DNA from 2 places in the Aquimarina algiphila genome. Region 2 is predicted to be linked to the other one. Evidence: riboswitches for the same ligand, from Rfam matches in the RefSeq annotation. Region 2 holds a riboswitch; the other holds the start of a gene.
What was found. Region 2 has a riboswitch for cobalamin ahead of PQF96_RS00090 (TonB-dependent receptor plug domain-containing protein). Riboswitches for the same ligand answer to the same signal wherever they lie in the genome.
Positions count from the first base shown of each region.

Region 1: linked by a shared signal. The riboswitch ahead of PQF96_RS24955 ((2Fe-2S) ferredoxin domain-containing protein) and the one ahead of PQF96_RS00090 (TonB-dependent receptor plug domain-containing protein) in region 2 are both predicted to bind cobalamin.

Region 1 covers NZ_CANLVC010000010.1:314,290-318,726, reverse strand. The annotation lists gene PQF96_RS24970 (sirohydrochlorin chelatase) at 1-282, opposite strand, end outside; gene cobA (uroporphyrinogen-III C-methyltransferase) at 354-1,076, opposite strand; gene PQF96_RS24960 (NAD(P)-binding domain-containing protein) at 1,079-1,891, opposite strand; gene PQF96_RS24955 ((2Fe-2S) ferredoxin domain-containing protein) at 1,881-2,705, opposite strand; cobalamin riboswitch at 2,850-3,033, opposite strand; gene PQF96_RS24950 (AAA family ATPase) at 3,047-3,571, opposite strand; gene cbiB (adenosylcobinamide-phosphate synthase CbiB) at 3,568-4,437, opposite strand, start outside.
Region 2 covers NZ_CANLVC010000001.1:22,317-26,753, forward strand. The annotation lists gene PQF96_RS00085 (S41 family peptidase) at 1-730, shown strand, start outside; gene PQF96_RS00090 (TonB-dependent receptor plug domain-containing protein) at 803-2,725, opposite strand; cobalamin riboswitch at 2,807-3,102, opposite strand; gene PQF96_RS00095 (bifunctional adenosylcobinamide kinase/adenosylcobinamide-phosphate guanylyltransferase) at 3,187-3,699, shown strand; gene cobT (nicotinate-nucleotide--dimethylbenzimidazole phosphoribosyltransferase) at 3,712-4,437, shown strand, end outside.

The sequences.
Region 1 (4,437 bases), on a different contig from region 2:
TTCGTGATATCCTTGTATAGTATTGAGTTCATAAGGAATATCATTTTTTGCATGGGATCCTGCAAATAAAATAACCGGGAGCGCATATATTTTTCGAATTCCATTAAGATACATACGTTCTACGGCGGCTTCATAGGTAGGATGATTAAATTCTAAAAAACCATAATCAACTTCATAATCATTTTGATAACGATCTTTTAAAATAGTTACTAATTTTTTAAATGAAGTAATGGCAGCTTTTCTTCGGCTACCATGTCCGCAAAGTAATATACCCTCTTTCATACACTTGATTAAAATAAATATTCAACAACATCGAAAATGGATTCCAGCCTACCCTGGAATAACAAACTTACTTATAAAATTGGATTTGCTCCAATAATTAAAACAACAGGCATTTGCAATGCGCTATTTTTAATTTGTTCTTCTATACTGCCCAAAGTCCCTGTGATTATTTCCTGATGAACGCGGGATACATTAGATGCCGCATTTACAGGAATTGTATCATCTTTACATACCTCTAATAGTTTAGGGATAATTCTATGTAAGCTTTTTAGTCCCATATATATAGAAATTGTATTTCCAGCTTTAAGCATATGCGCTATTCCTGTGAGTTGCTCAAAAGAATAATCTGCGGTATGCGCTGTGCAAATAAGCATAGCATTAGACTTATTCCTTTCTGTAATTGGGATATTAAAAATATTAGCAGCTGCTAATGCTGCAGAAATACCAGGAATAACTTGAAAAGGAATTTTTTTTGATGTAAGATATCTTGCTTCTTCAGCTGCTCTGCCATAAACATAAGGATCTCCTGATTTAAGACGAACTACTTTTTTACCTAAAAGATAATTTGCTTCTAATAACTCATTTATTTTTTGTTGACGTTCTATTTGATCAGAAGTATCTCCAAATTTACGTCCTACATATATTTTTTCTCCATCTGTATTTATAGTCATGATTGTGTCAGAAACCAAATTATCATGAAGAATAACATTTGCTTCTTCTATAAGTCGATGTGCTTTTACAGTTAATAAATCCGGATCTCCAGGACCGGCGCCAACAATAGATACAGGGTACATTTCTAAATTAATTTTAATGGATCAGGATGTATATATGTATACTCCAGTAGTTTTTTACTCTTCGTATTAGAGATAATTTTATACGCGATGTTTTTTTGTTTGACAAAAGTTGGAGGGGTAAGTTTAATTTTGTTTGCCGCCAAAGTATAAAAATCTTTGCGCAATGGATGATGGTCTGCACAACCATTAATAATTTCTCCCCAAGCATCTTTTTCTATCACAGCATTAATAAGTCCGATACAATCATCTCTATGAATAACATTGATGGGAGCATCTCCATTTTGAACCTCCTTCTTATTCGCAAGGAATCGCCCAGGTAAACGATCATATCCAATAAGACCACATAATCGAATAATTGTTAATCTTTCTCTTAATTCTTTTTGTAATAGCTGTTCTACAATAGCAACCGCTCTTCCTGATTCTTTTTCAGGTTGAATTTCTATAGTCTCAGTAACCTCATCATTTGTATTCTGATATACAGAAGTAGAGCTAACAAAAATAACTTTCTGGGTTGATGAAATGTATGGAAGTATACTTTGTATCTGTTGTTGGTATATTTCTATGATATTGGGGATACGTTTAGGTGGGAAATTGATAATAACTACTTCACTATCTAAAAGAAAATCCTTATACATTTCTTCAGAGGCTTCACCTAACTTCAGTAAAAATGCTGTAATTCCTTGTGCTTGAAATTCTGAAATTTTACTTGCGGTTGTTGTAGAACCTTTTACAGTACTCCCTTTTGAAATTAAATCAAGAGCAAGTGGTAATCCTAACCATCCACAACCTAATATGCTTATATTTTTAGGAATCATCTTCTACTATTCTAATGTGATCTGGTGACATTGACAAATATATTTTCAGGATATGCTCCCAAGTTTTATTGTCTTCTTCTTTTATCCACATGGTCACCAAATGTTTTCCTTTTTTGTTTTTAAGACGTAATGCCTTGGTAAAGATAGCCTTTTTTTTCAGCCAGATCACTTCTGCAACGCTTACTTTGCGATCTGCTATCTCTTCAGGAATATCTTTAGGAATGCCGGCAATAGCTAATGTTAATTTTAATTGTTCTCCTGTTATTTTTACTTCGTATTTATCACTATAATCCACTTGATGAGGTTGATCAATATTCAACATAGAGTCTTCTCCAACTTGCACTGCTATTGGCCTGGGAGTTTGAAAGAAATATTGAAATAATGGATATAAATGTTGGTCTGAAGCAAATGCTCTTGCTATTAAGATCTCATCATGTATCTCTTCAGTTTTACATTTAAAAACGGGAGGGGATACTATTTTTTCATTTTCTGTTAATAATACAGACCATCCTTCCTGATACAATAGATATTCTTCAGTTGGTTGATTCTCCTGGGTATGAGATTTCATAATAGTTACTGCTTTCTCAGGAGTTAAGTTTTTATACCAAAAATTACCAGGTTGTACTATCCAGGTAGGTGCATCTTCACATCTACCGTTACACCTGGTTTTTATGGTGTGTGTATTATCCCACAACCCTTCATTACGAAGATATGCTCTTGCTTCTCGCACTGCTATTTCGCTCTTAGCTTTTTGACAAGAACCTCCATCACAAAATTGAAAGGTAGTTGTTACTTTTGGTATGTTTTTTCCCATAGTATTATTTGTAAATAAAAAACAGGAAAAGTTGTAGGAAGAAAAAAATAGTGAGAAGATATGCACATCATTTGATATGCGTATTTCAAGAAATACAAAGATTATCCAATCTATCTTTTTATATCCAACCCTTTACCCGAGAGTTTATATAATAATTATATGGCAGGTCTCCTGACTTACGCATTACTATCGCCTTCCCATATAATATACAGTGGCATTTTGATAGTAATTCTTAAAGCGCATTACAGTTGCGGGAACAGTTTTGGATTTTCACCAAATTCCTTTTTAATCTCATATCACTACAAGAACCATAAAATCAGTAGCGAAGATACTTTTTTTGTTTAAATAATTGATCTTATAAAATCAACACGTTGTGTTAAAGTTGTTTTTGGTAAGATTTCTATATTAAAGTGTAATTCTTCATAGATTTCTATAAGATGTTTATGGATTTGTATTGATTCTTCTCTAGATTGAGGACGTTGAGGATCATTAATATAAATTTCTCCCCAAGGTGGTGCCAGAAATACAGTACTAGCGTAATATGTTGTATAAGGAAAATCTAACAGATATTGTGGAGTGGAACAGAGTTTTGTTTTTAAATAAGCAATAGTATCAGGTAATCCCCGATCCACAAAAGTAGTTTGATTAACAGGGTTTTGTAACTCTTTTATTGTCTGTTGATATACTAAATCTACAAAACCAGAAAGATCTCCCCAAGGGGTTTTATTTTTTCCTATTTGTTGTTGTTCTTTGATTATTTTCCTTGATATTTCTTCATAACACAAATATCCATTTTTTTGTAGCTCATTAATTAAACTTGTCTTTCCTGTACCAGGAGCTCCAGTTATGATATATCTTCTGTTCATGGTAAGAAAAAATATATGCTACAAATTATTGCAACAAAAACAAAAGTTACTTTTTGGTTAATTTCTGCTACAGCTTTTATCTCACGATCTTCTATCATTCTATCATTTGTTCCTATATAAGGTTTATTTACCAGTTTTTTATGATAATAGTTTGGTCCTCCAAATTTACAATCCAGAATTGCTGCCAATGCGGCTTCTGGATATCCTGCATTTGGACTTGCATGTTGTTTCCCATATTTAAGCACAAAAGGAATCTTATGAAGTTTAGCAGTTACCACTAGCATTAAAATTGCAGTGATTCTAGCAGGTAGATAGTTAACAACATCATCCAACTTAGCCGCAAATTTTCCAAAATTGATATAGCGTTCACTTTTATATCCAATCATAGAATCTAATGTATTAATCATTTTATACCCCATAGCCCCAGAAATTCCAAACAACGCATAATAAAAAAGTGGTGCAATAACACCATCGCTAAGGTTTTCTGACATCGTTTCAAAAACGGCTGTTTTTATTTGTTGTTCATTTAACTGATCTGTCTCTCGTCCTACTATCCAGGATAATCGTTTTCGACCTTGATTTACCCCTTGTTTTAAGGCTTTAAAAACTGCTTTTCCTTCATCGATCAAACTCTTATTTGCCAGAGCAAAAAACACAAATACGGAGGTGAAAATATAATACCCTATCGGAAAAAGTTGCAACAATTTTTGAGCCGTATAAAAAAAAAGTAATACAATACTTACTAATAATAATGTAAGTAACATTCCTTTGACAAAAATAAAGGAGCCTGTATTCATTTTTTTTTCTCCGATCGCAATAGTGTTTCCAAATAACCGTATTGGATGCGGAAGCCATCTTGGATCTCC
Region 2 (4,437 bases):
TGCAGATTTTGACACACAACTCAACGCTGCTTTTGCACAGTTTTCTGCCAATGGAATTACTGATTTGGTATTAGATTTACGGTACAACGGTGGTGGATCTGTGGCAAGTGCCATTGATCTCTCTAGCATGATTACCGGACAATTTAATGGTGAGATCTTTACCACAGAGGAATGGAACGCAGATCGACAGGATCAATTTGGTAGTGTTAATCGTTTTGATAATCAAATACGTACAGGAGAAGCTATTAATAACCTTAATTTGACTAGAGTATATATTTTAACGACCAGAAGTTCTGCTTCTGCAAGTGAGTTAGTTATTAATGGTCTTGATCCTTATATTAATGTAGTACAAGTTGGATCTACCTCTAGAGGAAAGTTTCAGGCTTCTATCACACTATATGATTCAGACAATTTTGGACGACAAGGTGCCGATCCCGGACATACATATGCTATGCAACCCTTAGTACTTAAATCAATTAATTCTGTAGGTTTTACAGATTATTTTGATGGCTTTACTCCAGAGATAGAAATCGAAGAAGATTTTACTAATTTAGGAACTTTGGGTAATGAAAATGAGCCATTATTAAAAGCTGCCCTGGATAATATATTAGGAACAAGAAGTGCAAAAAGCTATCATAGTATTCGATTAGAAAGCGTTGGAAATAGTAATATGTATGATGCTAATTATGAACGCATGTATCGAGATATAGATTTGTCTAAAACAGAATAACATTTATTTTTAAATTAAAAAAAAGCTCTCAATCTAGATTGAGAGCTTTTTTTATGGATTATTAATTTATTTTTAAAATTTTAAATCAAATCCTATTCTGGCATTTCTTCCTCTTGTGCTAAATCCAAAAACTTCTTGGTAATCTTCATTAGTAATATTATTCATTGCTGCATATACGGTCAAATTATTCATCAATTTGTGACTAATATAAAAATCTAACAGCCCAAACTCTTTTAAAGTAACAGGAGTAAACGTAGCAAAATCAGTATCCGATCTTTCTGTATTATATTGATAACGTATTGAAGTATAAGTCTTTTTATTTAACTGATATCCAACACTTGCATTAACCATATGCTCAGGAATTCGAATATTATCATCTAATTTATCAATATTGGTATACGTATAATTAGCATTTACAGATAATTTATCCTCTACTGTTTTTGCTGATATTTCTACTTCTACCCCATCTACTTTAATATCATCAACAGAGTTAATATTTACAAAAGTAGTAGGATCAAAAGTGATAAAATTCTCTGATTCGCGATTAAAATAAACTACACTCACTCTGGCTTTATTCTCGTGCGATAATTCTACACCTCCTTCGATAGTAGTACTTTCTTCTGGTGATAAATCAGGATTACCACTCAAAAATGCAACATCATACAACTGAAACAAAGACGGGGTAATATAAGCTGTGCTATATGAAGACAATGCTTTAATATAATTATCACCAAATTTATACGTATATGAAGGGTTCACATTATATACCATCTCATTACCATAGACACTATGAATATTTAGTCTTGCACCCGCATTAACATTCAAACCAAACTCAGAAGTGTACACAACATTAACATAAGGATCAATAATATCAAATTCTGCTTCATTATCACTTATCGTTTCTTCTAAACCAGAACTCCCAAAAGGAATACTTAAAAGATTAAAATCACTATATGACCCATTTACCCCCACCACAGTATATAGAGTGTTATTAAAGTTATATTTATTATATGCATCAAAAGTAAATACATCGCTCTCATATTTTGATGGGAAACCAGATGCTGTAAGATCTCTTTCCAGTGTTGCTATACTGTTTGTAAATGTAAAACTACCATTAGGGTACTTGAATTCCCAGAAAGATCCTGCTCGTAGCTGTTGACTCTCGAATTGATTGTCACCATCTATTCCTGCAGCCGCATCAAAATCATTTTTATATTGATCTAAATTTCCAAAAAAATGAAACTTAAAATTATTATCCCACTTATACCCTAATTTTGCATATACATTAAATTTTGAAAACGCATCACTTTCTGCTCCTTCTGCTTCTGCAGCCGATAATCCATCTGTAAATTGATTACTCAAACTTGCCAAATAGTTGACCTTACCAACTGTTCCATTAACAGAAGCTAAATTCACAAAATCGTTGATATCATAATCCTGATCATCTTGAGATTGATTTGTACCGATACTTGATTGAAAATTTGCCGAAATCTTTTTCTTACTTTCTGTTTTTGTTATGATATTGATCACTGCAGCTGATGCACCAGAGCCATATAAAGTACTTGATGCTCCTTTAAGAATTTCTATTTCTTGTATTTGATTGACTGATAATAACCTTAAATCAAAATCTCCTGATATAGCCGAAGGATCACTAACTGTTATCCCATCAACTCTAATCACTACTTGACGATTTCGTCCTCCACGAACCGAAACTCCTCGTTCCTGACCTGCTGCGCTCCCATTACCATTAATTATTACTCCTGCAGCCCTGCTAAGTATTGTAGCCACAGATTGCCCTTGACTGCGTTCTAATTCTTCGGCAGTAATTTTGGTAATCACCTTACCAATTTGCTCTCTTTTTAAACCAAATTTAGAATCAGAAATAAAAACCTCTTCCAATTCGTTTACCTTTTCGTCTTCTTGAATTTCTTGTCCAATTGCAAAATAGGACCCCAGCAATAGAAATGCTGCTCCAAAAAACATTTTTTTGTTCATTACTTAAATACTTTATTTTTTTACAATAACCGGAAAAAAGTATGTAGTTTACCCATACCCAAACCTTTGTCCCGAAAGTTTGATTTATGCTGAATAAAGGCAGGTCTCCTGACTCACGTCTTGTTGTTTACCTTCCCGTTTGAACTGAACTCGTTTCAGTTTCTTTTAAATTGATTCAAAAGATGCCGAAACAAATTCGGCACAAGCAGTGGTTTATAAAGAATTAACAACAAGCATCCTTTTTTAAAGGACAAAGTTTACAGTTGCGGGAACAGCTCAGGAATTATTAACTCTAAAATCAGAATTAATGCACCTGATTCCCTTTTAATCTTCAACTCTTTGAATAGAGTATCAGAACCAGAATTCTGGGCGAAAGTATTATATTTTCTGGAATTTCGGATTACTTTAGCGAATAAATATGTATTCACCTACCTTTGCCTTCTTAAAAACCAATTTTAACAATGCTATATTACATTACAGGAGGAGAACGTTCTGGTAAAAGCAACTATGCCCAAAACCTGGCGTTACAGTTATCTCACAACCCGTATTACCTAGCTACATCTCGTATTTGGGATGACAATCATCGCCAACGTATAGATCGACATGTAGCAGATCGGGATGAACGTTGGATCTCCATTGAAGAAGAAAAAGAACTCTCTAAAGTAATTCAAAGTTCTAGTGTCGTGGTTATTGATTGCGTAACTTTATGGCTTACCAATTTTTTTGTGGATACAGAAAATAATATCGAATTATCACTAGCACAAGCAAAAGCAGAATTTGATAAGCTTTTAAAAATTGAAGCCACAATACTCATTATTTCTAACGAAATAGGAATGGGGGTTCATGCCACAACCGAAGTTGGCAGAAAATTCACAGAACTGCAAGGTTGGATGAATCAACATATCGCTAAACATGCAGATAAAGCCATATTAATGGTTTCGGGGATTCCCGTCGAAATTAAAGGTTCTAAATAACTTAAATATACTATGAATTTTGATATAAAACCTATCTTCAATAACAACCTTGAAGCAATACTGCAAAATAAAATTAATACCAAAACAAAACCCATTGGCGCATTAGGAATACTGGAAACAATAGCTTTACAAATAGGTATGATTCAAAATACAGATCAACCTAGTTTAAAAACCCCTACAATTGTTGTTTTTGCTGGGGATCATGGTATTGCTGAGAAAGGTGAAGTTAATCCATATCCACAAGAAGTTACTGCACAAATGGTTTATAATTTCTTAAACCAAGGTGCTGCCATTAATGTATTTTGTAAACAAAATAATATCGATCTTAAAATCGTAGATGCAGGAGTAAATCACGATTTTGGAGTTACTCCTGGATTAATTGATGCTAAAATTGATTTTGGAACCAAAAATTACCAAGACAAACCCGCTATGAACGCAGAACAATGCAGTCTGGCGATACAAAAAGGCGCTGATATTGTCATAGATACTCATGCTACTGGATGTAATAGTATTGGTTTTGGCGAAATGGGAATCGGAAATACATCTTCCGCTTCATTATTGATGTCATATTTCACAGAGATTCCAGTGACAGAATGTGTAGGTTCTGGAACAGGGTTGGACACTTCAGCTATTAAAATCAAACAACAAATTTTATCTAAAGTTTACCAAGAATATACACCTTCTTCTCCTCTTGAAGCATTAGCAGCTTTTGGGGGGTTCGAAATTGCTATGATTGTT